2 regions of the Mesorhizobium sp. M0184 genome follow, and region 2 is predicted to be linked to the other one. Evidence: riboswitches for the same ligand, from Rfam matches in the RefSeq annotation. Region 2 holds a riboswitch; the other holds the start of a gene.
What was found. A riboswitch is a leader RNA that binds a small molecule or an ion and turns the genes downstream of it on or off. The one in region 2 is predicted to bind cobalamin.
Positions count from the first base shown of each region.

Region 1: linked by a shared signal. The riboswitch ahead of metE (5-methyltetrahydropteroyltriglutamate--homocysteine S-methyltransferase) and the one ahead of NKJ23_RS09930 (DUF1636 family protein) in region 2 are both predicted to bind cobalamin.

Region 1 is NZ_JAMYSZ010000036.1:24,747-29,810, forward strand. It holds gene NKJ23_RS29375 (helix-turn-helix transcriptional regulator) at 1-68, shown strand, start outside; gene NKJ23_RS29380 (hypothetical protein) at 386-640, opposite strand; cobalamin riboswitch at 1,196-1,396, shown strand; gene metE (5-methyltetrahydropteroyltriglutamate--homocysteine S-methyltransferase) at 1,492-3,828, shown strand; gene NKJ23_RS29390 (dihydrodipicolinate synthase family protein) at 4,184-5,064, opposite strand, start outside.
Region 2 is NZ_JAMYSZ010000006.1:60,289-65,352, reverse strand. It holds gene NKJ23_RS09940 (cobaltochelatase subunit CobN) at 1-644, opposite strand, end outside; gene cobW (cobalamin biosynthesis protein CobW) at 663-1,703, opposite strand; gene NKJ23_RS09930 (DUF1636 family protein) at 1,700-2,134, opposite strand; cobalamin riboswitch at 2,173-2,376, opposite strand; gene NKJ23_RS09925 (winged helix-turn-helix domain-containing protein) at 2,406-3,605, opposite strand; gene NKJ23_RS09920 (NADH-quinone oxidoreductase subunit A) at 3,941-4,306, shown strand; gene NKJ23_RS09915 (NuoB/complex I 20 kDa subunit family protein) at 4,297-4,878, shown strand; gene NKJ23_RS09910 (hypothetical protein) at 4,885-5,064, shown strand, end outside.

The sequences.
Region 1 (5,064 bases), on a different contig from region 2:
ATCGCGCCGCGGTGATGGAGGTTCCAAGCGACCGTTATCACAGATTGACCGCGCCCGAGGAAGCTTAGAACCATCCACGAAGGGCGCATGTTACATCTCGACCTTGCGTGGTGCGTTTTCAGTACGAGATGACGTTAAGCGTAGGTAGTGGCAGGTAAGAGTGCTCGACCAGAAGCTCAACTGCCTCCTCAATATCGCTGCCGATGTGCCGCAGGACACGTCCACGGGAGCGTGGATAGGCGTAAAGTTCCTGCACTCCACGGTCCGCTCTCCCATCGCCGGTGTGTCCCCGACGCCATCTTGTGGACGAGCTTGGCCGCCTGCACCCGGTTGTATTCCGGCTTGCGGTCCGCCTGGGCGGTCCGCCGCGATGGCTATCTCCATGTCAATCGGCGCCGAACTTTGACTGCCCGCTGCTTTTGATGAATTTGGCGAGGTCCCGCGCATAATCACTCTTGGTCTTCTCCTTGAGGCCCTGTGTCGCGAACTTGTGGTCCAGCAGGGCAAACAGGTCCAAGTCCCCTTCCGCCAGTGGCGCTGGCTTGCCCTCACCGCCCGCGGCTTTCCAATTGGGGACCGCTTCTGCGCGCTGCACCGTGGCGATTGTCCGCCCAAGACGCATTACAAGATCGAACGCCAAACCGTGCGCGTGCACGACGATTTGCCGCTCAGGCCTCATTTGGACAGGACTTGAGCTGGCCCGGTGGTTTGAGCCGGGTTACCTTGAGCCGGTGGGCTGCGAACAAGCAGTTCGAGACATTGGCCTCGATCACTTCGGAACACGCCGCTGCGCCTGGCCTCGGTGTGCTCCCCCCGAAATCGTTGTGTCATATCACCGAGGGCATCACGGCCAACAGCTTCCACATGGGCAACAGCCTCGCCATTGAGCCGAATATGGTCGCGAGCAGATCACCAACGAAGCGGTCGGAACCTCGGAGCCGAAGTTCGACGCCGAGGTGGTTCGCATGATGCGCTAAGCAGCACCACGGCGCTTGCCGGTATGTTTGCTGCCGGCAGCCGACGAACTCCTATCCTCCTGGACAAGGGCGCCGTGCGTCATTGCTTTGATTTACCGGCCGCTCAAGGCTTCCACAGTTTTCGCTTTCGAGGCGACCTTTGGAACATGCCAACGGAAATTTAACATAACGACATAAACATTTCTCTATGCGACGTTGACAAAGAAGCGAACTGCTGTAATTGTCTCCCGCGTCGTGGTTCTCCGTACGGCGCTGCCGCAGCGGAGCTAAGAGGGAAGCCGGTGCGATGCCGGCGCTGCCCCCGCAACTGTTAGCGGCGAGCCAACCCCACTCATGTCACTGAGGCGAATAGCCTTGGGAAGACGGGTAGAGGCTATGACCCCGCGAGCCAGGAGACCTGCCACGGCGAATTACGTCCACGGGCGGGGTGTCTCGGTGGCCGCTGCAGCCTGGCGTTCGTGCCGGCCTGCTAGCGCCTTCCTTGTCACCGACGCCCCAACCATCGGGGTCTGGCATGACTGTCTCTCAGCAAATTCCTGTAGCAACGCTCGGCGTGCCCCGCTTCGGTCGTCGGCGAGAACTGAAATTCGCGCTTGAAAGCTACTGGTCCGGAAAATCGTCCGCTGCCGACCTTCTCACGACCGCGAAGGCGCTCCGTGCCGCTAGCTGGGAGGAGCAGCACGATCGCGGCGTGTCGAAAATCCCGTCGAACGACTTCTCGCTCTACGACCATGTGCTCGACACCGCAGCCATGGTCGGCGCCGTTCCATCCCGTTACGGCTGGAATAGCGGCGAGATTCCACTTGACATCTACTTCGCAATGGCGCGGGGCAACCAGGGTCAGACGGAGGATTGTCGACACGCTGGTCACCAGCAGGCGGCTCATCGGTCTGATGTAACCGCGATGGAAATGACCAAGTGGTTTGACACCAACTATCACTACATTGTGCCGGAACTCAACGATGATCAGACGTTCGCCCTCTCGTCGACGAAACCGGTCGATTACTTCATCGAGGCTAAAGCTCTCGGCGTTCACACACGCCCAGTCATCCTTGGACCGATCACCTTCCTCAAGCTGGCGAAATCGCCTGCCGAAGGATTCGATCCCATCGCGCTCCTGCCGCGGCTGCTGCCCGTCTACGAGCAACTCCTGCAGAGGCTGAAGCTGTCGGGAGCGGACTGGGTGCAGATCGATGAGCCAGCGCTTGTCCTCGATCTGAACCCGAACGAACGAGCTGCGTTCGAATTCGCCTATGGCCAGCTGTCGAAAGCCGCGCCCGAGCTGAAGATCATGCTGGCTACCTATTTCGGGCCGCTGGGAGACAATCTCGAAACCGCGGTTTCTCTGCCCCTGGCCGGGCTGCATATTGATCTCGTGCGCGCTCCCGAGCAGCTGGAAACCGTGGGTCGGCTCGCACCGAAGGATCTGGTGCTCTCGCTTGGCTTGATCGATGGCCGCAACGTCTGGCGTGCGAACCTGCCCGCCATTCTCGACCGCATCAAACCGATCGTCGCCGGCTGGCCCTTGGACCGCGTCGAGATCGCGCCTTCTTGCTCGATGCTGCACGTGCCGATCGACCTGCGCATGGAGACCGAACTCGACGCGGACATCAGGTCGTGGCTCGCCTTCGCGGCCCAGAAGACCGACGAGTTGGTGTTGCTGGCCCGGGCCCTGACTCAAGGCAGAGATGCGGTGGCAGGCGCGTTGAAAGCGTCTGCCGAGGCTGCCGCCACTCGCGTGACATCCACGAAGATCCATGACCCGCTTGTTGAGGGACGGATCGCCAGCATTGACGACAGCATGAAGCGACGAGAGAGCGCTTTTGCCGAGCGCTCCAGAGTCCAGGCCGGCACGCTCGGGCTGCCGCCGTTCCCGACGACGACCATCGGGTCCTTCCCGCAGACGCCGCAGGTACGCAGGGCGCGGGCCGCTCATGCGAAGGGCCAGCTGAGCTATGTCGACTACGAGACCTTCCTGAAGAAGGAGATCGAGGCTGCAATTCGCTGGCAGGAAGAGATCGGGCTGGACGTGCTGGTGCACGGTGAGTTCGAACGAAACGACATGGTACAGCATTTCGGCGAGCAGCTGTCCGGCTTCGCCTTCACCCAGCATGCCTGGGTGCAGAGCTATGGGTCGCGTTACGTGCGCCCCCCCATCATCTTCGGCGACGTATCGAGGCCCAATCCGATGACGCTGCGCTGGTGGCAGTTCGCCCAGTCGCTTACGGAAAACCCTGTGAAGGGAATGCTCACAGGCCCGGTGACCATTCTCAACTGGTCATTTGTTCGCGACGACGTACCCCGCTCCGAAGCATGCCGCCAGATCGCGCTCGCCATCCGCGACGAAGTGAGGGATCTCGAATGGTCCGGCGCAAGGATGATCCAGATCGATGAGGCCGCGTTTCGCGAAGGATTGCCACTGCGCCAGTCTGATTGGAACGACTATCTCGACTGGGCTGTCGAATGCTTCCGGATCGCCTCAACGGGTGTAAAGGACGCCACTCAAATCCATACTCACATGTGCTATTCGGAGTTCAACGAGATCATCGACGCGATCGCTGAAATGGATGCGGATGTCATTTCGATTGAGACGTCGCGCTCGAAAATGGAACTGCTGGACGCCTTCACGAGCTCCAAATATCCGAATGAAATCGGGCCCGGAGTCTACGACATTCACTCACCACGGGTCCCGGAAGTCGGCGAGATTTCGGATCTCGTCATGCTTGCCCGCGAGCGACTGTCGGATTCCCAACTGTGGGTAAACCCGGACTGTGGCCTCAAAACACGCAAATGGGAGGAGGTCCGCCCTGCCCTCATGAACATGGTCGATGCAGCACGTGGGCTCCGGTAGAAAGTGTAGGCCGGAGGGTCCTGGTTGCTCACCATGTGGTGAGTGACCGCCTGCCGCATGTCGGCCGTGAATGTGCCAAAACGCGATCACATCCTTTGAAATAAGTCACTCGAGCGAGAATGTGCACTTTCCTTCGGCACGTGTATTAATCGCGCAGGAGTAAAGGGTAGCGTTTTCTCCCTGTGACGTGTCGAGTTCGAAGGGGATGTGATTGGCGTCGAGACCGCTCCGCCATGGGTTATTAGCATGCCAAGTGCGTTGTTCTCGATCAGTTCGTAAAGGACTTCTCGGCTCGGTTCATCGAAATGCGGGTACATACATGACAGGTTCCTTCGCTGGCCGCCGGGTTCGCTGTTCACCGGTCGACATCCGATGGCAAGCGTTCCAACGCGGCGGCGATCTGGCGCTTCGCTGCTGAGGGCAGAGGCAGGATGGGACGCGGGGGGTCGGCACGGCAAATGTCGAGCAATTCGGCAAGTGCATAGACGACGCGAAGGCTCGAGAACTCCTTGAAGAGGCTCCAGAGCGGGACCAGCGCGGCATCGATCCGTCGCGCTTCGGCCGCATCGCCCTGTTGCGCCGCCGTGACGATCGTCATGCAGACCTCGGGCAGGATGCCCGCGAGGACGCTGTACCATGTGTCGGCGCCGGCGATTATGGCCTCTGCGGCGTTCCAGTCGCCGCTGTAGCCGATCGAGAACCCTTCCGGCACAGTGCGCCTCTGGTCGGCCAGATGGCTCTTGATCGCATCGCCCTTGTCTGTCGGATTCTTGATAGCGACAATCCCACCCACCTTTGCCAGGCGGCTGACGAGTGCTGGGGTGAAATGGAAATGCGTCGTTCCTGGATTGTCGTAGACGACGATCGGCAGGCCGCTCTCGCACGCCACCGTCGAGAAATGTTCGAACACCTCGTCATCAGTGAGCGGGGTGTAAGAGGCGGCGGCAAGCAACCCCGCGGCAGCCCCAAGGGCCTTAGCGTCCTGCGCGAGCCTCACTGCTTCGTCGGTGCGCAGCGCGCCCACACCCACCACGACCGGCATTTGTCCCCCGGTTTCGTCCAAGGTCTCGGCGAGCGCCCGTCGCCGTTCCTCGCGCGTCAGATACATGTATGTGCCGGTGCTGCCGAGAAGACCGATGGAATCGACCTGAGCGGCGCAAAGCCTGGCAATCAGCTTGCGCAGAGCAACGGTATCGGCACGGCCGTCACGATCGGTCGGCGTGATGGGAAACGCGG
Region 2 (5,064 bases):
TTGTGTAGGCGCGCTTCGGAGAGGACCCCACCCCCGGCCTGCGGCCGGACCCTCCCCTCGAGGGGGAGGGGGACGCCGCGTTCTACGACCCCCAGTCCCGGCTCGTAAAATCCCGCCTTTGGCACGCTAACAGGTTCGGCTACCGCCGCACCCGATCCAGCGAGACTTGCCAGCCTCTGCACCAGCGCCGTCATATTTGCCGGCCCGCCCTCGCGGAAATAGCCAAGCAGGGCGTCCAACTCTTCGCGCGGCAGCGTCGAGCCTTCGATCAGTCGCAAATCCTCGTCGTGGCTCTCGCCCGGTAGGAGCGCCAGCTTGATACCGCGATTTCGCGCGATAACGGCGAGCTGGTCGCAGCCATAGCGCCACCAGTCATAGCCGCCGAGGATGCGGACCAGAATGACCTTGGCGTGGCGGGCGACGCTGTCGATCCACAGGTCGACGGACATCGGATGGCGCAGGTCGCGCAAGGCGGCGAGCCGCATCGACGGCAGGCGGTGCGCATCTGCCTTCCACGCCGCCGCCAGCCCGGCCAGGTCGCTGTCGGTGAAGGACAGCGCCACGACATCCGCAGGCGTTTGCCTGAGATCGACAGGCTCGGCGAGATCGTCGAGCGAGGCGGATGTGGTGGTGAGGATGTGCATCGCGGCTCGTACCTGGGGTCAGCCGGCGAGGATACGCTCGATGGCGGGGCGGTTCAGCCCTTTCAGGCCGATGACGACCAGGCGCGAGCGGCGGTCGTCTTCAGCGGTCCAGGCGCGGTCGTAATAGTGGTTGACGCGCGGACCGACGGCCTGCAGCAGGAGCCGCATCGGCTTGCCGCCGACTTCGACGAAACCCTTGACGCGCAACACGTTTTCTTCCTCCGCCGCCATGGCGACCCGTTGTGCGAGCTCGTCCGGGTTGGACACAGACGCGATGTCGATGACGAACGAGTCAAAATCGTCATGTTCGTGGTCGAGCTCGTCGTCGTGGTGGGTCTTGCGGTTCTCGATGTCGTCCTCGACGGCGAGGCCGAGGCCGAGCAGCACCGACGGGTCGACCTTGCCTTGCGAAGTCGGTACGATCTTCACCGCCCGCGCAACGTCCTTGCCGATGACGGCATTGGCACGGGCCGAGCCGGCTGCGTCCATCAGGTCGCTCTTCGACAGGATGATCAGGTCGGCGCAGGCGAGCTGGTCTTCGAACACTTCCTCGACCGGATCGTCATGGTCGAGCGTCTCGTCCTGCGCGCGCTGGGCCTGCAGGGCGTCCATGTCGTTGGCTACGCGGCCATCAGCCAGCGCCGGTCCGTCGACCACGGCAATGACGCCGTCCACCGTCACGCGGCTTTTCACCGACGGCCACTGGAAGGCCTGGACCAGCGGCTTGGGTAAAGCGAGGCCGGATGTCTCGATCAGGATGTGGTCGACCCTCGGCGTCAGCGACAGGATCTGGTCCAGCGCCGGGACGAAATCATCGGCGACGGTGCAGCAGATGCAACCATTGGCCAGCTCGACGATGTTTTCCTCGGGGCAGGTGTCGATGGCGCAGCCCTTCAGGATCTCGCCGTCAATGCCGATGTCGCCGAACTCGTTGACGATGATGGCTAGGCGCTTGCCTTTGGCGTTTTCGAGCAAATGGCGGATCAGCGTCGTCTTGCCGGCGCCGAGAAAGCCGGTGACCACGGTGCAGGGAACGCGCGAAAGGGAGGCAGCGGTCATGTCAGGTCCTTCAAAAGGTCAAGGGGAGGGATGCGGGCAACCAGGCCGCGCTTCAGGCAATCGGGACGGCCGCGCCATGGAATGAGCCCATCCGTCGAGGTGGCGAACAGCTTTGCCCCGGTGACGAGATCGGCGCCGCTGGTCGTGGTCAGATCACCGAAGACGTAACTCCAGCAGCCGTCGCGCAGCATGGCCGCGCTGAGCCGGCGCTTGCAATTGCCGAGGCATTCGACGGTGCGGATTTTGATGTTTTCGCTGGAAGCGGCGCGGCGCGTGTCCTCTGCGAGCAGTTCGCCGGCGCGCGGATGAGCGTCCGAACCGGTCTCGTCACGGCAGGACGAGCAGACGATGACGGTAACGCCGGCCGGGGAATCACCATGGCCGGACAATAAATCCGCTGTCTCAGCCGGAAAACTGCTGTCGTGTTCCAAATCAGGCTCCTTGCCCGGAAAACCCGCCAGGCGATCGGATTCTTATGTCCTAGACGGCAGGTCTCCTGGCTCGCGGGTCATCGCCTGGGTGCCGCCTTCCCGGGAATATCCCAGTGGTTTTCGGCCGAGGCTCGTCGCTTACAGTTGCGGGGACAGCCGCGGATTTGAAATCGAGATTTCGCACCGCATTCCCTCTTGGCCCCTGCCGTTGCGGGCAGGGGACCGTCTGGAACGGATTTAGGCTTGTGGAGGCAGTCGTGTCAACGCACGTCTATGACGCGGCGATATCCGCGAGCGGCCGGCCGAGGTCGCCGGCAGCGGTCACCTCGATGCGTTCCAGGCCGAGCCAGCCCTGCATCTGCTTCAATTCTTCGAAAAGCTCGGCTGCGGTTTGCAGCGAGGCGCCGGGCTCCGCATAGGCGGCATGGACGCGCAAGACGCCGGCCGGGCGGTCGGCCCTGAGGTCGACGCGCCCGACGATGCTGTCGCCGAACAGGAACGGCAGCACGTAATAGCCATACTGGCGCTTTTCGGCCGGCGTGTAGATCTCGATGCGGTAGTGGAAGTCGAACAACCGCTCGGTGCGCGATCGTTCGAAGACGACAGGATCGAACGGCGCGAGCAAGGCGCGCGCCTCGATCTTGCGCGGCAAACGGGCGTCCTTGTGGAGATAGGCTGTTTTGTTCCAGCCTTCGACGCTCACCGGCAACAGGTCGCCGGCCTCGACCAACTCCTCGATGCGGCCCTTGATGTCGGCGGGCGAGAGGCGGAAATAGTCGCGCAGGTCTCCTGCCGTGGCGATGCCGTGGGCGCGGGCCGAGATGCGCAGCAATTCGCGGTGAGCATCCTCGGGACGGGGAACCGGTAGCGCGAGTACCGCCGGCGGCAATACGCGCTCCGGCAGATCGTAGAACCGTTCGAAGCCGCGGCGATGCGCCGTGGTGATGCGGCCGGCCCAGAACAGCCATTCGAAGGCGTGCTTGGCATGGCTCCAGCCCCACCAGCCGCCCGAACCCTTCTGGCCTTCGAAAGCCGACGCCGCGATCGGGCCTCGTTCGGCGACCTCGCGATAGATGTCTTCGATATAGGCGGCGTGCTCGCGGCCCCATTTGGCCAGTCCGCTGTACATTTCGTCGCCGCACTCGGCCCGCTGCATGCGCCAGCGCATCAGCGGATAGGTCTCGACCGGCAAGAAGGAGGCTTCGTGCGCCCAATATTCGAAGACCATGCGCTTGCGCGTTACGGCGGCGTCGTCGAGCAGCGCCAGCTTGTAGGGGCCAAGCCGCGAATAGAGCGGCATATAGTGGGCGCGCACCACGGCGCTGACGGAATCGATCTGCAGCAGGCCGGTACGGGCAAGCACGCGGGCCAGATGCCGGCGGTCAGGCGTGCCGGTGGGGCGCGGGTCATTGAATCCCTGTGCCGCGAGCGCAATGCGGCGGGCCATGGCAAGCGAGATTTTTTCCTTCATGAAGGCGGCATCCGGACGATTTTAGACAGAGAAAATGACCTGCGATTCCGTGCCATGCTAACAGGGTTTTGGCGGCATTCATGTCAGGAGAGAAAAGTGGAGTAAAAAGCGAAGGAAATCAAACAGGAGCGGATCGGACCAGTTTTCCCGGATATGCCGTCCAGCACCGCGATTTGAACAAGGTTTGACTTGCTTCGCCGAAAGCGCTGCGCTAACCCTCGCCGCGTTGCAGCATAGAGCCTCCTTAAAACGGTTCAGTGGTTAAACTGTCACGCTTCCGCAAGTGGGTCCGGTGCTGTAATCAGAGTGGATTGGCCGCCAACGGAAACTGCAGCATGAACGCACTTTTAGGTTCGTACCTGCCCATCGTCCTGTTCATCGGCGTGGCGCTGATCGTCGGGCTGGCGCTGCTCGCCGCACCCTTCCTGGTGGCCTATCGCAACCCCGATCCGGAAAAGCTTTCGGCCTATGAGTGCGGCTTCAACTCGTTCGATGACGCCCGCATGAAATTCGACATCCGCTTCTACCTGGTGTCGATCCTGTTCATCATCTTCGATCTGGAGGTGGCCTTCCTGTTTCCGTGGGCGGTGTCGTTCAGCCAGATCGGCATGCTCGGTTTCTGGTCGATGATGGTGTTTTTGGCGGTGCTGACCATCGGCTTTGCCTATGAATGGAAAAAAGGAGCGCTGGAATGGGATTGAACGACAGTTCCGGCACGCTCGTCGCGCCGAAGCCCAAGGGCCTCATCGATCCCAACACCGGCAGGCCGGTCGGGTCCGACGATCCATTCTTCCTGGAGATCAACAACGAGCTCGCCGACAAGGGCTTTCTCGTCACCTCGACCGAGGCGCTGATCACCTGGGCGCGCAGCGGCTCGTTGATGTTCATGACCTTCGGTCTCGCTTGCTGCGCCGTCGAGATGATCCATACGTCGATGCCGCGCTATGACTCGGAGAGGTTCGGTGTCGCGCCGCGCGCGTCTCCGCGTCAGTCCGACATCATGATCGTTGCCGGCACGCTGACCAACAAGATGGCGCCCGCGCTGCGCAAGGTCTACGATCAGATGCCGGAGCCGCGCTACGTCATCTCGATGGGCTCATGCGCCAATGGCGGCGGCTATTATCATTATTCCTATTCGGTGGTGCGCGGCTGCGACCGCATCGTGCCGGTCGACATCTACGTGCCCGGCTGCCCGCCGAGCGCCGAAGCGCTGCTTTACGGCATCCTTCTGCTGCAGAAGAAGATCCGCCGCACCGGCACGATCGAGCGGTAAATCGCCGTGGATGAAGATGGGATTATTCATGGCAACCCTGAGCCTTGGCTGGATTTGATGTTCAAGACGTCTGAACAGCGATTTGTAAAAACGGACGCCGGTTCGACGTTTTATTCTTCTGCGCTTTTAGCAGATACGAAATTTGGTGCTGCTGGTCTCGGTGTCGACATTCGACTAAATGATTGG